One region of the uncultured Planococcus sp. genome, then DNA from elsewhere that is predicted to be linked to it. Evidence: riboswitches for the same ligand, from Rfam matches in the RefSeq annotation. Region 1 holds a riboswitch; the other holds the start of a gene.

Region 1 (7,406 bases):
TTATCGGAAAACTTCAATGTTTGCCACCCCCCTATTTTTTTCAAGTCTTGCCTTATACGCTGCATGATTGGTTGGTCCATGTCCCGAACCGATATTCAACGGTTCACCGAGGGCAGCTTGGATAAATTGCTTTGCCATGTGGACAGCGTCCTGCAGTTCCTGTCCTCTGGCCAACTGTGCAGTCACTGCCGCTGCAAAGGTACAGCCGGTGCCATGTGTCTGATCAGTCTCAATCCGGGTTGAGCGGTACAGCACGGATTCTCCGTTATTCTGCAACAAGTAATCCTCTGCATATTGGGGATCGCTCCCATGTCCGCCTTTGATGACGACTGCCTCTGCTCCCAGCGACAAAATCTTTTCAGCAGCCTGCTGGCGGCTGAAGGGATCTGTGATTGCGATGCCTGTCAGCGCTTCCGCCTCCGGAATGTTCGGCGTTACCAGCAAAGCCAATGGCAGCAAGTGGACTTTAAGCGCTTCCACCGCCTCCCGCTGCAATAGATCGGCACCGCCCTTCGCAATCATCACCGGGTCTACTATCAGCTTTCCCCACCCATACTCTCGAACGGCCGCAGCAGTTTCTTTAATGATTTCCGGATTGAACAGCATGCCTGTTTTTACAGCCGCAATCTCAAAATCGCTGCCTACTGCCTCTAATTGCGCTTGTACAGCTTGAGACGACATTGGGTAGATGCCCGTAACTCCCGTCGTATTCTGAGCCGTCACGGCAGTTATTACCGATGTACCGTAGACGCCTAGCTCCTGAAATGTTTTCAGGTCAGCCTGGATGCCGGCGCCTCCTCCAGAATCCGATCCGGCTATCGTCAAAGTTTGTGGTATTTTACTCATAGCATTTCCTCCTGTAAATAGACATATTCTTTCACATCACTGTCCGTCAGCCTGGCAAGTTGATTAATGAAAGCGATTTGAAAATCACCTGGAAGAACTGCAGACTTCGCAGCCTCCTGTCCAGCAATCGCATAAAAGCGCAGCACATGGCCGACAGTCTTTAAAGGATCTTCTGGCTGGACTGCCAAGGCTGCAGCCACAATACTGCTGAGCAAGCAGCCTGTTCCCGTAATCGAAGCCATGATCGGATCACCAAAAGGAATTTCCGTTACACTTTTTCCGTCTGTGACAATATCCATTTTTCCAGTGACTGCGACTACCAACCCTAATTCCGGAGCAGTAGAGACGGCAAGCTCCCTGACGTCCAGGAGCCCTTCTCCGGCGTCAACACCTTTTGACTGCCACCGTTTCCCAGCTACAGCTGCAAGCTCTCCTGCGTTGCACCGAAGGACGCTGACGTCAACTGTGTCCAGAATTTCGCGGACCGCCTTCTTCCTGAAATTACTCGCCCCTGCTCCCACAGGATCCAGGACCACAGGTATTCCTATCCGATTGGCCGACTCTCCGGCAATCAACATACTTTTCAATGATTCCGCGTGTAAAGTTCCGATATTCAATGACAGTGCCTGCGACAATGCCGCAAGTTCCGCTGCTTCTTCAGGCGCTTCTCCCATGATCGGAGATGCACCGATCGCCAGCAGCCCATTGGCTTGAAAATTAGAAACGACATGATTGGTGATGCAATGGACAAGCGGATTTTCACTTCTTATCTGCTGAAGCATATTAGACACCTACTTTATCGACGGAATCTACAGACCAGGATTCTTTTCTCCAAGCCTGATCCCAAAAATTCCATTCATAATAGCTGCTCTTCCGGAAACGGTTTTTCAACTCCTGCCGGCGTGCTTCCGGCAGCCCTTCCGCCAGCCTGTCCATACGGGCAATCTGTTCGTTGACCAGTGCCCCAAACTCATCGGATCCATAAGTTGCGATCCACCGGTTGTAGATTGGATGATCGGGTTCCGCATTTTTCAAGCGCTCCCCAATTTCGTAATAAAGCCAATAGCAAGGCAAAATGGAAGCCAGCACATCCGCTAAATCGCCTTCGGATGAGCGGTACATATGCGATACATAGGCGTAAGCGGTCGGAGAAGGTTCAAACACAGCCCACTCTTCTTCAGTGACTTCGAGAATTTCCATGAACGATTCATGCAGCGCCAGTTCAGCACTGCAGGTATGTGCGGAATGGATGGCAAAACGCTGGGTGGTTTCCAGATCTGTGGCTTTGGCTGCGCCAATAGCCTGTACTTTCGCAAAATGAGTCAAATAATAAGCGTCCTGCATTACGTAAAAGCGAAATCTATCAATCGGCAAAGTCCCGTCTTCGATCCCTTTCACAAACGGGTGATCAAAACTTGCTTGCCACAGGTTGTCGCATTCTTTTCTTACTTCTCTACAAAATGTCATTTCTCCATCTCCTTTTTTCCACAAAACAAAAAACGCCGCTTCCCAGTAAAGGGAAGCGGCGTTTGCAGTCGATAATGGAAATAGCAGACGGTCGCCACTTCCCTCCGCTGGTATGATCCAGATCAGGTTCAAAGGGTCCAGGCTTATGCCCGTCTCAGCCGATATCCGGCTCCCCTAGTGGTGTTTTTTATTTGTGTTTTCGAAATCACTATATCATAGTTTCAGAAAATTCTACAGCTTTTATGCGTTTTCCTGTTTCGTCGTCAAAAAAGTGGACATGGCTCATATCAAAAGCAAGCGTCGCCGTATCGCCAGCTTCAATTGTTGTAGAAGCATCAATGCGTGCGATAAATTCCTGATCCGCATATACCGCATACAGGATTGTTTCAGCCCCTGTCAATTCGGAAACTGTAATGGTCGCTTCGAATTCACTCGCTGGGATACCCGACAGATCTTCGTTATTGACATGAATGTGTTCCGGCCGGATGCCTAAAATCACCGCCTTGCCATCATACCCTTCATTTCTCAGCATCGTCATTACAGATGAGGGTATATCAATCACTTTATCCCCCATCAAATAGGTTCCTTCATCAATTCTTCCTTCAAAAAAGTTCATGGCAGGAGAACCGATAAAGCTGCCGACAAACCGATTTTCCGGAAAATCATATACTTCTTTCGGAGAGCCGACCTGTTGGATCAACCCATCCTTCATAACCACGATCCGGCTGGCCATCGTCATGGCTTCCGTCTGGTCATGCGTTACATAAATAGTAGTGGTTTTCAGCCGTCTATGCAGTTTGGCGATCTCCGCGCGCATTTGGACCCGCAGTTTGGCATCCAGGTTGGACAGCGGCTCGTCCATCAGGAAGACTTTGGCGTCACGAACTATGGCGCGGCCAAGAGCTACACGCTGGCGCTGCCCGCCAGACAGCGCTTTCGGTTTTCTGTCCAAAAAATCTTCCAGGCCAAGAATCGCCGCAGCTTCATCAACACGACGCTTGATTTCCGCCTTTTTGAACTTCCGGAGCTTCAGTCCAAACGCCATGTTTTCATAAACCGACATATGCGGATACAATGCGTAGTTCTGGAAGACCATCGCAATGTCTCGTTCCTTAGGCTCTACCTCGTTCATCCGTTTGCCATCTATATGAAACTCACCTTCCGTTATTTCCTCCAAGCCGGCAATCATTCGAAGAGTGGTTGATTTGCCGCATCCTGAAGGCCCGACAAAGACGATGAATTCCTCATCTTTAATGTGGAGCGTGAAATTCGATACGGCGAGAGCGCCTTTGTCATACCTTTTTCCCAGATTATTAATTTCAATCTCTGCCATTTCGCATTCTCCTTTCCCGCTATTTTATTCTTAATTATAGTCAATTGTCGGTAAATTACAAATACATGTTGGAATTTCGAATAGAAGTGATGTATACTCCTTATTATCAAGATAATAGAATATTTAGTTAATAATTAATAAGTGAAATGGACTTCATTTAACTATGTTTCGTCGGCTCACGAGAATCACTTCGCAAGTCGAAGTTTTTCAGAATTTGTATCTTATTTTACAAAAAGGAGTGTCATCCAATGAAAAACATACGATTTTCCGTGCTTCTTCTGACAATCATGACTCTGATGCTAAGTGGCTGCGCCGGCTTCCAAACCAGTAACAATGAAGAAGCCAATGTAAACGACGAGGGCAAAACAGTCGTCGATTTCTGGTCTTTCTGGGGTTCTGAGCTCAGACGTCCCATCATTGACAAAATCGTTGCTGACTTCAATGAATCCCAGGATGAAATCGAAGTCAGACATACCTACAGTCCTTGGGGAGACATTTGGACAAAAGAGCTGGCTGCCATTGCAGCGGGCAATCCTCCTGATGTCGTGATCAATGATATCAATGCAACTGCAATACGTGGCAAAGAAAATCAGGCAATGAACCTTTCTGAATTCACTGATGGGGATTTCTCCGAAAAATTCTATCCTGAACTTTGGGAAGCGACACTTTATGAAGGCGATTCTTACGGCATTCCCTTCAATACCGATACACGCGTCCTTTTTTATAACAAAGACGCCTTTGAAGAAGTTGGTCTCGATCCCGAAGATCCGCCTGAAACATGGGCTGAATTGGAAGAATACGCAACTAAGTTGGATGTGAAGGAAAATGGTGAGTATGACCGCCTTGGCTTCTATCCTCTTTGGGGAGTAGGCTACGATGTCTGGCTGTTGAATGCCAATGGCCAAAACTACTTCGGCGAAGACAACAATACAGATACAGTCAATATCAATACAGAAAGAAATGTTGAAGTTTTGAATTGGCTGAAATCATGGAGAGATAGAATCGGGGAAAATACAGTCAATTCATTCCAGGCGCAAATCGACAGTCAGCAGGGAAACCCTTTCTTCAGCGGTGATTTGGCTATGATTGTGCAACAGCCCACATTCTATCAGCAAATCAGCGAGTATGCGGAAGACTTGAATTTCGGTGCGGTGCAGCTTCCTGAATACGAACCTGGCAGCGGCCACACGAGTTGGGGCGGCGGCTTCGTAGCTGAAATCCCTGAAGGCTCAAGCGATCCGGAAGCGGCGTGGGAGTTTATTGAATATCTGACAGATAAAGAAGCACAGACGTACTGGGCAGTGGAGAACTTCGATAATGTAGCCAATATCGAAGCAGCAGAAGCAGCTACAGAATCCGATGAGTTGACGGAAGAAGGCCAGATGGTCTATCAGATTGCGGTTGAAAGCATGGAAGATACTTTGTTTACACCGGCTCCCGTGGAAGCACCAGGGTTCTACAATTACATCAATCCGCAAGTCGATGAATTCTTCCTCGGTCAAAAGACCGCCGAAGAAGCACTTGCACAAGCGGAAGAGGATGTAAAAAATTTAATCGAGGAAAACCAGTGAGCTAGGAGGAAATCCTATGGGAAAAAGAAAATTGACCATGAGGCGTAAGGAAGGCATATACGGCTATATTTTCATTTTGCCGTTTATTGTCGGATTCTTCGCTTTCACTGCCGGGCCTTTACTGTTTTCTTTAGCAGGAAGCTTCACAGATTATAATATTACATCACAGATGAATTTCACCGGAGTGGAAAACTACCAATCGCTCATCATGGAAGATGGTCTTTTTCGGACTTCCCTTTGGAATACAATTTATTACGTGGCGTTTTCCGTCCCTCTGACAACAATAGGCGCTATTTTTATTTCTTCACTGTTGAATCAGAACGTTCCGGGCATCCGTTATTTCCGGACCCTGTATTATTTGCCAGCTGTACTGTCAGGTGTCGGCGTCTACCTGCTTTGGATGCAATTGCTTGAGCCTGGAACCGGGATGGTCAATCTCATTCTTGGCTGGGTCGGCATCGACGGTCCAAACTGGCTGTATGATCCGGATTGGACCAAGCCTTCCTTAATTTTGATGAAACTTTGGAGTGTCGGCGGATCCATGCTCCTCTATCTTGCCAGTATGCAGGGGGTTTCAAAAAACCTCTATGAAGCAGCTGAAATTGATGGGGCGAGCAGATTGCGCCAATTTTTCCATATTACAATTCCCATGATCACTCCGGTTATATTTTTCGATGTTGTCACCAGCACGATCGGAGGCTTCCAAATTTTCCAGGAAGCCTATATCATGTCAGGAAACGGAGAAGGCGGACCTGCAAATTCCTTGCTGTTCTACAACCTTTATATGTGGAACCAGGCCTTCGAGAATTTCAACATGGGTTATGCCATGGCAATGTCCTGGATTTTATTTGTTATCGTCTTTGTTTTGACAATCATCAACCTGAAGCTGGCTCCTCGCTGGGTACATTACGAAGGGGAGGAGAAATAAATGGCTAAAACCAATGAAGAAACCAAGTATCTTGATGAACAGGATAAACTCGAAAGTCAATTTGTCCCCAACACAAAACTACGCTACATGGAACACCGCGGAAACCGGAATAATATGTGGCGGATATTCAATTTCGTCTTGCTGGCTGCAGGAAGCCTGCTGATCCTGTCACCCCTTTGGTGGATGTTTGCCACTTCACTGAAAACCATGGCAGAAGTCATGTCCTATCCGCCGTCCTTCTTCCCGGAATCCTGGGAATGGACCAATTATATACGCGCCTGGAATGCTGCACCTTTCACCACCTATACCATCAACACAATTACAATTACGACCTTTGTGGTGATCGGCAGTGTCGTGGCGAATTCGTTCATTGCTTACGGTTTTGCCAAGATACCTTTTCGGGGCAAGAGCATTTGGTTCGCCATTGTTCTGTCGACCATGATGATTCCAGGATTTGTAACGCTCATTCCGCAATACATCCTATTTTCCAACTTGGGCTGGGTCAACACGTATTACCCGTTGATTGTCCCACATTTCTTTGGAAGCGCATTTTACATTTTCCTCCTCCGGCAATTCTATATGACTATTCCAACTGAATTGATTGAAGCCGCTAAAATGGAAGGGGCAAGCCATTTCTATATCTGGTGGAAAATCGGCCTTCCTTTAACAAAACCAGCACTTGCAACTGTTGCAATTTTCTCGTTCAACGGTGCTTGGAATGATTTCCTCGGACCGTTGCTTTACTTAAACGATGAAAATCTCTATACCCTGCAGCTTGGGCTTGCAGTATTTAAAGGACAGCTCAGTACACAATGGAATTACCTGATGGCCGGATCGCTTCTCGTGCTCCTTCCCGTCATTCTGCTGTTCTTTTTTTTCCAGAAATACTTTATCCAAGGAATCAACCTGTCGTCTGGCGGGAAATAAGAAAAGCGGAAGCAGCCGTTCAGCTCCGAAAGACATAAGACAGGCTGGTGAAGCGGCATGTTTTCAGCCGCATAACCAGATTGGCTTATGATCCGAGGAGTTGGCTGCTGGAGTCTGGACAATAAGAAAAGCGGAAGCGCCCGTGTAGTTCCGACAAGCGCTGGAAGCCTTACCGGTGATGGCGATCTTTGCCATCGCGGGTAAGGCTGAAGCGACTCGAGGGACTGGGCGCTGGAGTCTGGACAATAAGAAAAGCGCAAGCGGCCGTTCAGCTCCGAAAGACATAAGACAGGCTGGTGAAGCGGCATGTTTTCAGCCGCATAACCAGATTGGC
Region 2 (7,406 bases), on a different contig from region 1:
AGAATTGAAGGGCACAGAGGGCGACGTTTATCACTATGATGCCGTATCATTTGATATCGGCTCACAAACTGCTATTCCAGAGACGCTGCAAGAACAGGTCTCTTCCATCAAACCCAATTATCGCTTTCCAGAGCAGTTGGCGCAGCTGAGGGATTCTGCTTACCCGGTGATTGTCGGCGGAGGCGCTTCGGGAGTGGAATTGGCGTTTTCCATTCTGTCATGGAGAAAAAAGCAAAACTTGCCTGCCAGTGTGGCGCTGTTCAGTTCGACTTCGCTCCTTTCCGGTCAAGGGCTGACAGCCTCAAAAAAAATTGAATTCATTGCACAGCAGAAATCTTTGCCTTTTTTTACAGAGGTCCTGGTTCAAGCCGTTGATGATTTCAGTGTCATCACAAGTGAAGGACGGTCGTATCCGCAATCAGGTGTGCTTTGGCTGACGGGACCAAAAAGTTCGGATTTGTTCCGTCTTTCCGGATTGCCGACAGATGACGACGGATTTCTGCTGGTCAACGACACTTTGCAAAGCGTCGAGCATCCAAACATATTCGGAGCTGGGGATTGCATCACGATCGACCGTTATCCGTCACTTGCCAAAAATGGCGTCTATGCGGTCCGTCAAGGTCCAATCCTTTGGAAGAACCTGAAAAACAGCCTTTCTTCAGAAAGGCTGTTGCCGTTCACTCCACAAAAACGATTCGTTTCCATCTTGTCTACCGGTGGAGGCGAGGCTTTCCTTTCTTACGGAAAGCAGGTTCTTCACGGCAAGATCCCCTGGAAAATCAAGCAGCATATCGACGGAAAATTCATGAAGCACTATAAGGACCTTTATGAATAAAAAAGCTGCCCTCAAGCAGCTTTTTTACATGACAACATTGATTCAGCGATTTTGTTGAATTTGATGATATATATAGAGATTCAACATCATACTGGAATTCCATTTATCCTAAATAGCGATGGTACAAAGTTTTAGCTTCTATAATGTTCTTCGTTCCATGTACCAGGACACGGCCATCTTTAAAAACGACAAGCCGGTGCTGTGCTGTCGAAAAAGACAGTAAATAGGGATTGCGGGACACATTCACCCCCAGTTCTGATAAAATACCCTCCAAATTTTCTAAATCCCTGTCCATCTGTTGGGATGGGCGGATCTGAACTGTGTCCCTGCCACATAATATGGCGGTTTTTGTCTGGTTTTCAAATGAAAGATACGGATAGGATCGATTCAAACCGCAGGATGGACAATCTTCTTTTTTCACTTTATCGACGGTAATGGATGAATATTGATTTTTCCAAAGGTCGAACGATACGAGTTTGTTGCTCAACTGAAGTGAATCTTCGACCAGAATCTTTAATGCTTCTGAAATCTGTAAAGACAGAACCATTTGAACAGCGGGATTGATGATTCCTACGGTATCACATGTTATCCCTCCCATCGGCACTTCCTCGAGAAGGCAACTCAGACAGGGTGTTTTCCCCGGGAGAATGGCATAACTGATTCCGTAACTTCCTACACAGGCACTGTAGATCCATGGAATTCGATGCTTCTGAGAAATATCGTTCACAATCATCCGTATATCAAAATTATCGCTAGCATCAATGATCAAATCAATTCCCTCTACCAGCTGTTCCATTTCTTCGACAGAGACATCCATAATAAGTGAACGGACTTCTACTTCCGAATTGATCAGTGATAAGCGTGCTTTAGCAGCCACTGCCTTAGGGGTACGCTGTTCCGCATCCGCTTCAGTGTAAAGCTGCTGGCGTTGAAGGTTGCTCCACTCTACATAATCACGGTCCACTATAGTCAGTTTCCCTATACCTGCACGTACAAGCATTTCCGCACTGCCTGTTCCTAAAGCCCCGGCACCCACCACTAAAACATGCTTGTTCTCCATTTTCCGTTGCCCTTCTCTGCCTATCGGTGCAAAAAGCTCCTGTCGTGAATAGCGTCCATTCAACTGAAACTCATTCCTTCAACTGGACTGCTGGCGGTGGCATATCGTTTTTTGGGAATTCGTCCAGCTTCAAATCCCAATCTTCCTGCTTCAATCGAAAGTTTCATCGCTTCGGCCATTTTCACCGGATCTTTTGCCCCAGATACCGCAGTATTCAACAAGACCCCAGCCGCCCCCAATTCCATTGCAATGGCAGCATCAGAAGGCGTCCCGATTCCAGCATCCACAATAACAGGGACCTGGCACTGTTCAATTATGAAAGAAAGGTTCAACGGATTGATGATTCCTTGACCAGAACCGATCGGAGACGCTCCGGGCATGATCGCATGGCACCCTAATTCCTCGAGACGCCTTGCGAGGAGTACGTCATCTGATGTATACGGCAAAACGGTAAACCCTTCTTTCACTAGCTCTTCCGACGCCTTTAATGTTTCAACCGGGTCCGGCAGCAAGGTTTTTTGGCACCCTATCACTTCCACTTTAACCATGTCACAAAGACCCGATGCCTTTGCTAATTTTGCAATCCGAACCGCTTCTTCAGCCGTCTTGGCTCCAGCTGTATTCGGAAGCAAAGTATATTTTTCAATATCCAGATTTTCAAGGAAGTTAGGTTGTCCTGCTTCAAAAATATTCATCCGCCGAACTGAAAACGTCAAAATCTCTGTACCTGAAATATCCACGGCTTTTCTTTGTATATCAAAATCAGGATACTTGCCTGTGCCCAATAATAGTCTTGATGAAAATTCGTAATCACCTATTCTTAACATGTTCATCCTCCTCCAACAAAATGTACTAATTCGATTTTATCTCCGAGAGAAATTCGGGTTTCTGCATGCCTCGCTTTTCCCACTATTTCAGCATTCAATTCAACGATGATCACTTTCTGATTCAATTCAAAATGCTGCAGCAGCTCAGTCACCGTTTCCACTGTACTTGGAACTACTACATGTACCCCGTTAACCGTCAACTTCATTTCCACCACTTCCTTATCGTGTTTTTTTACTGATCAATCGTTCGATACGAAAAGAGGAGATATCAAGAGAAGGCTTTTTCCCTTCAATCAAATCAGCCATCACTTCTCCCGTAATCGGCGACAGCAAAATTCCATTTCTATAATGGCCAGTCGCGATAAATAAGCCGTCGTAGTCAGGATGTTCACCCATATAAGGCAAACCATCCGCAGTTTGTGGACGAATTCCAGCCCATGCCCCTTCCCATTCTGCTTCTTCTATAGAAGGCACCAGCTTCTTTGCATTTTCCAGCAATAACGAAATGCCTTTTACAGTAGTTTGTTGATTGAATGTATTCGGTATGACGGTTGCGCCTACAATAATTCTTCCACCTTTCTTCGGAACCAGGTAGCAGCCGGAAGAAAAGATGGTGCTGGATAGTAGAGGAACTTCTGTCCGCACAGAAAAACATTCCCCCTTTACGGGATGGGTGATAAGCGGTAACCCCATTTCCATCAGCAAGCTTTCGCTCCACGCACCCCCCGTCACCACGATATTGTCGCTCATAAAGTCTCCTTCAGTTGTAGCGACTCCTATGATTTTCCCCTTAGTGGAATGAAATGAATGAACTTCTACATCTTCTTTAATGACGGAGCCAAGAGCCTCAGCTGACTTTAAAAATCCTAACGCCAGCTGAGGGGCGGCAACTTGGCCATCCCGTTCCAGGTACAGGGCTCCCATCACCTCGTTAGCCAATGCCGGTTCCCTTCTTCTTGCTTCATCGCCTGTGAATAATTCGGCCACTTCGTTATTCTGTCTATGGACCTCCAGTATCCTACGGTGTTCCTGCTGCTCTCTATCGGTTAAGGCAAGCTTCATCATTCCCTTATTGACAAGTTCAATATCAATTCCACTCGTCATTTTCAGTTCATCGGTTAAGCCGTTAAACATCGCCCTGCTGGTTTTTGCTAATTGAAAAAGCGGTCCCTCTCCTTCCAATTCCGCTTGCGCACCAAGCATCCCAGCTGCAGCACCAGATGCTTGACCAGCAAGGCTGTCTTTTTCCAACAGCAAAACTTCCATTCCTCTTTTCGCCAAACTATAGGCCACCGAACCGCCGATGACTCCACCCCCAACTACAATGGCTTCATATGTTCTGTTCATAGAAATCCTCTCCTCATGGCTCCAGATAAAAACTTTCTTTCGCTAAACAGGAACGATAAGATCTTGCAGCCAGCAAAGGATCTTTCGCTTCGAAAATTCCCGACATTACAGCGATCCCTTTCGCTCCTGACCCGATAACATCCCCAGTATTTCCGGGCGTTATGCCACCGATTGCAATGACTGGAATAGAAACTGATTCAGAAACATTTTTCAATAGTTCTAAGCCTTTCGGTATCAGTCCAGTTTTTGATGAGGTCGAATAAATATGACCACATACTACATAATCAGCCCCCTTTTTTTCGGCAAATCGAGCTTCTTCAATCGCATGCACTGAACACCCAATCGTTAAATTTGTGAAATTTCTTTTCACGCAATCTACCGGCAACGAGTGATAAGCCAATTGAACACCTTTTACATTGGAGGCAACGGCAATATCCACTCGGTCGTTTATGATTATTTTTGATAAAGGTACATTTTCATTCACCAACAACTTCACTAATTCCACTACTTCCCTTGCTGTTTTGCTCTTTTCACGTAGATGGATAAAATCAACTTCATGATGAATCCGGCTGATGATTTCTGCCAGTTGTTGGGGGGGTTGCTTATCAGTTGAGATAATATGCAGCTCGCCATCTCTCATAAATTCCCTCCTTCTATCGACTTTCGGAAAGTTAAAACAAATGAGTTCAATAACAAAATAAAAAAACCACTCCAGCGATGGAGTGGTTTTGGGTATATCTTCAGAAAAAATGGACATACATTAACCACTTCCCTACGCTAGTTTCAACTAGATCAGGTTCAAAGGGTCCGGATTTCTCCATCTCAGTCTCATAAGACTCCCCTAGTGTTTTTATATTCAGTTATTTTGAAAGTGCTAAAATCTAAAGTAAGCTTAACATCAACATCGCCATTAATCCAGTTTATCTTGCATTCAATCTTCTAAATATTCAGCGATAAAAAAAGAACTGAATATATCTATATCACACTTTCTATCTCTATCTATTTAGTCCTGACAGGCGTTGAAGCAAGTTTTTTATACCCGCACAACAACAACAACATACAAGCGACGGTTGCAGCTGAAAAAGTACCAAAATAGATGATAGGGGAAACAGCGTATCCGAAAGCTGCAGTACTTTGCAGATTTTCTGCATTTTCCCAGGCTTTTGGAATATTGGGTCTGTAGGTGATGGTTTTTACATAGCCCACGGAAAATACTGCCGCAAAGTAAAGAAGATGGACAATTACGGCCCCAAGCAAAGCCAGCCAAATAGTTTTCATTCCCAACTTCCTTTCTTTTATTCCATAATTTAGTATATCAACTACTTTAAGCCATGTACATAAAAAACCGCGAATTTTCAGCTTTCAAATTTGCAGACAGTAAAATAGCCCTGTTTTTTAAACAAGACCATTTCGTCATACTCCTCTTAAGAAATGAACCTTTATCCTTCTTTATGTTAAACGACGATTAACTAAAGCAAAGACCTCATGTTCGTTGGTTTCTGTCAGTGCCATTGGATTTATCGGCACTGTTTTGCTTATTCATTTTCAACGGAATAAAATAATGGGCAATGCCTTCCCACTGGAGTTCATTGGATAAAATATCGAAACTGGAACGGAAGAAATCTTGTATAGCATTACTGGGATCCTCAAAACTGACTGCACTCTCCAAATCAAGGAAGTATTCGCTCAGTTTTTTATCGTAATATGCCGATTCGGGTTTCAGGTTGGGATGATTTAAATCTTTATAGATGAATGGATAGGGCAATACAAAAAATGTTGGGACATTGACTTTGTCGTCTCCCAACCAAAATCCATATTCGATCATCTGTTCATCAAAAGCCGCCTTTTCAATGATTTTGTCTTCCGGAAATGGTTCCATTTTATCTTTGATAATCAATAAAGACACATCAAAGGTGCCCCAAAACAATTGCGGTTTCATTTTCCGGCATCTGAGCGGACCTGCAAATCTCAATTGTTCTCGCAACGCGAAATGGAATAGCTGCAATCCCCTCATCGCATCCTTGTGATTAAATGTCAGAGGACTACTGTCTTCATTCAGGTTCTTTTTATAGGCCATTTCCTGCGGTTTTGGATTAATAAGGACATCAATGCCACCAGCATTAAGAGCTTCCATTATTTCTTCAAAATAATCCTTTATGGATTTGGAGGATTTCAATTCCAAAGATTGAACGTTGCCATCCACATTGAAAAGGATTTGGCTGTTCCTGATATCCAGATCGAGTTGAAAAACAGCTTTCTTATGGAACAATAAACCGGTTGAAAAGCCATCAGGAGTGACATTCAGCCCGACATGCGCCCATTGTGGTTCCTGCTGGGCAGTTTCCAGTTTTATTTTCCCCAGAATCTGTGAAATCAAATGCAGCGTGAATTTGGTGTCTGCCCATTCGGTATGTCTGATAATATCAACCTTCATTTCTCTCGCCTCCGGGATTCGTATTAGTAGTTACTATACCAACTAGGGCCCAAGGAGAAACTCTTACTAGATGGATTTCCCCATTTATGCAGCAAGTTAGACAGAAATCGATCAGGAGAAAATGATTGAGAAAAACAGTAAACAAGTCAGAACATAACAACAACTTATCGATATCCATTACAGATTCGATTTTACTTATCTTTCTTTTAGCGATATGCTTTTACCTAATTAAAAAGATGCACCAGAATTTTTGAAAAATCCCATAAAACGAAGGAGTGTTTAGTAAAATGGCAAATCAATCACTTATCGAACAATACAAATCCATTCCCACTACCGCTATTTCCGATGCAATGGAAGGGTTGAATAATCTGGATTCGTCCATCAAGCCATTGAAGGATACCTATAAAATCAGTGGGAAAGCACTTACTGTGAAAATGCCCATAGGAGACAATTACAGTGTTATGAAGGCGCTCGATGCAGCCGAGCCTGGAGATATTATTGTCATTGATGCAAAAGGAGACCTGTCGCGCGCCGTCGCAGGCGATTTCGTGATCGGCATGGCCAAAACCCTAGGAATCGCTGGCTTTGTGGTCGATGGTGCCATTCGGGACTTGGAAGCATGCAAAGCGCTTGATTTCCCGATTTTCTGCAAAGGCACAACGATGGCCGCCGGCAATAAGGCTGGCCAAGGCGAAATAAACACGGCGATTTCCTGTGGAGGCGTTTCAGTTCAGTCCGGGGATATCATTGTCGGAGACTGCGATGGCGTTACTGTTATCCCACAGGAAAGCGCACAAAAAGTATTGGCCGGCTCACTTGAGAAAATTGAAAAAGATGAACAGCGCGCTGCCTCGGTTTCTGAGGATGTTGCAGCCATTAAAGAGCACTTGAAAAAGCAACTTG

The links. Region 1 has a riboswitch for thiamine pyrophosphate ahead of tenA (thiaminase II). Riboswitches for the same ligand answer to the same signal wherever they lie in the genome.
Region 2: linked by a shared signal. The riboswitch ahead of tenI (thiazole tautomerase TenI) and the one ahead of tenA (thiaminase II) in region 1 are both predicted to bind thiamine pyrophosphate.

The regions. Positions count from the first base shown of each region.
Region 1 covers NZ_CANMXD010000017.1:43,544-50,949, forward strand. The annotation lists gene thiD (bifunctional hydroxymethylpyrimidine kinase/phosphomethylpyrimidine kinase) at 1-846, opposite strand; gene thiE (thiamine phosphate synthase) at 1-17, opposite strand, end outside; gene thiM (hydroxyethylthiazole kinase) at 843-1,628, opposite strand; gene tenA (thiaminase II) at 1,630-2,313, opposite strand; TPP riboswitch at 2,396-2,499, opposite strand; gene ugpC (sn-glycerol-3-phosphate ABC transporter ATP-binding protein UgpC) at 2,522-3,646, opposite strand; gene Q0785_RS19270 (ABC transporter substrate-binding protein) at 3,895-5,217, shown strand; gene Q0785_RS19275 (sugar ABC transporter permease) at 5,234-6,145, shown strand; gene Q0785_RS19280 (carbohydrate ABC transporter permease) at 6,146-7,072, shown strand; gene Q0785_RS19285 (hypothetical protein) at 7,248-7,406, shown strand, end outside.
Region 2 covers NZ_CANMXD010000005.1:171,593-178,998, forward strand. The annotation lists gene Q0785_RS09425 (FAD-dependent oxidoreductase) at 1-835, shown strand, start outside; gene Q0785_RS09430 (thiazole biosynthesis adenylyltransferase ThiF) at 939-1,958, opposite strand; gene Q0785_RS09435 (thiazole synthase) at 1,955-2,722, opposite strand; gene thiS (sulfur carrier protein ThiS) at 2,725-2,928, opposite strand; gene thiO (glycine oxidase ThiO) at 2,942-4,069, opposite strand; gene tenI (thiazole tautomerase TenI) at 4,083-4,709, opposite strand; TPP riboswitch at 4,822-4,922, opposite strand; gene Q0785_RS09455 (hypothetical protein) at 5,069-5,347, opposite strand; gene Q0785_RS09460 (DUF5996 family protein) at 5,553-6,503, opposite strand; gene Q0785_RS09465 (RraA family protein) at 6,791-7,406, shown strand, end outside.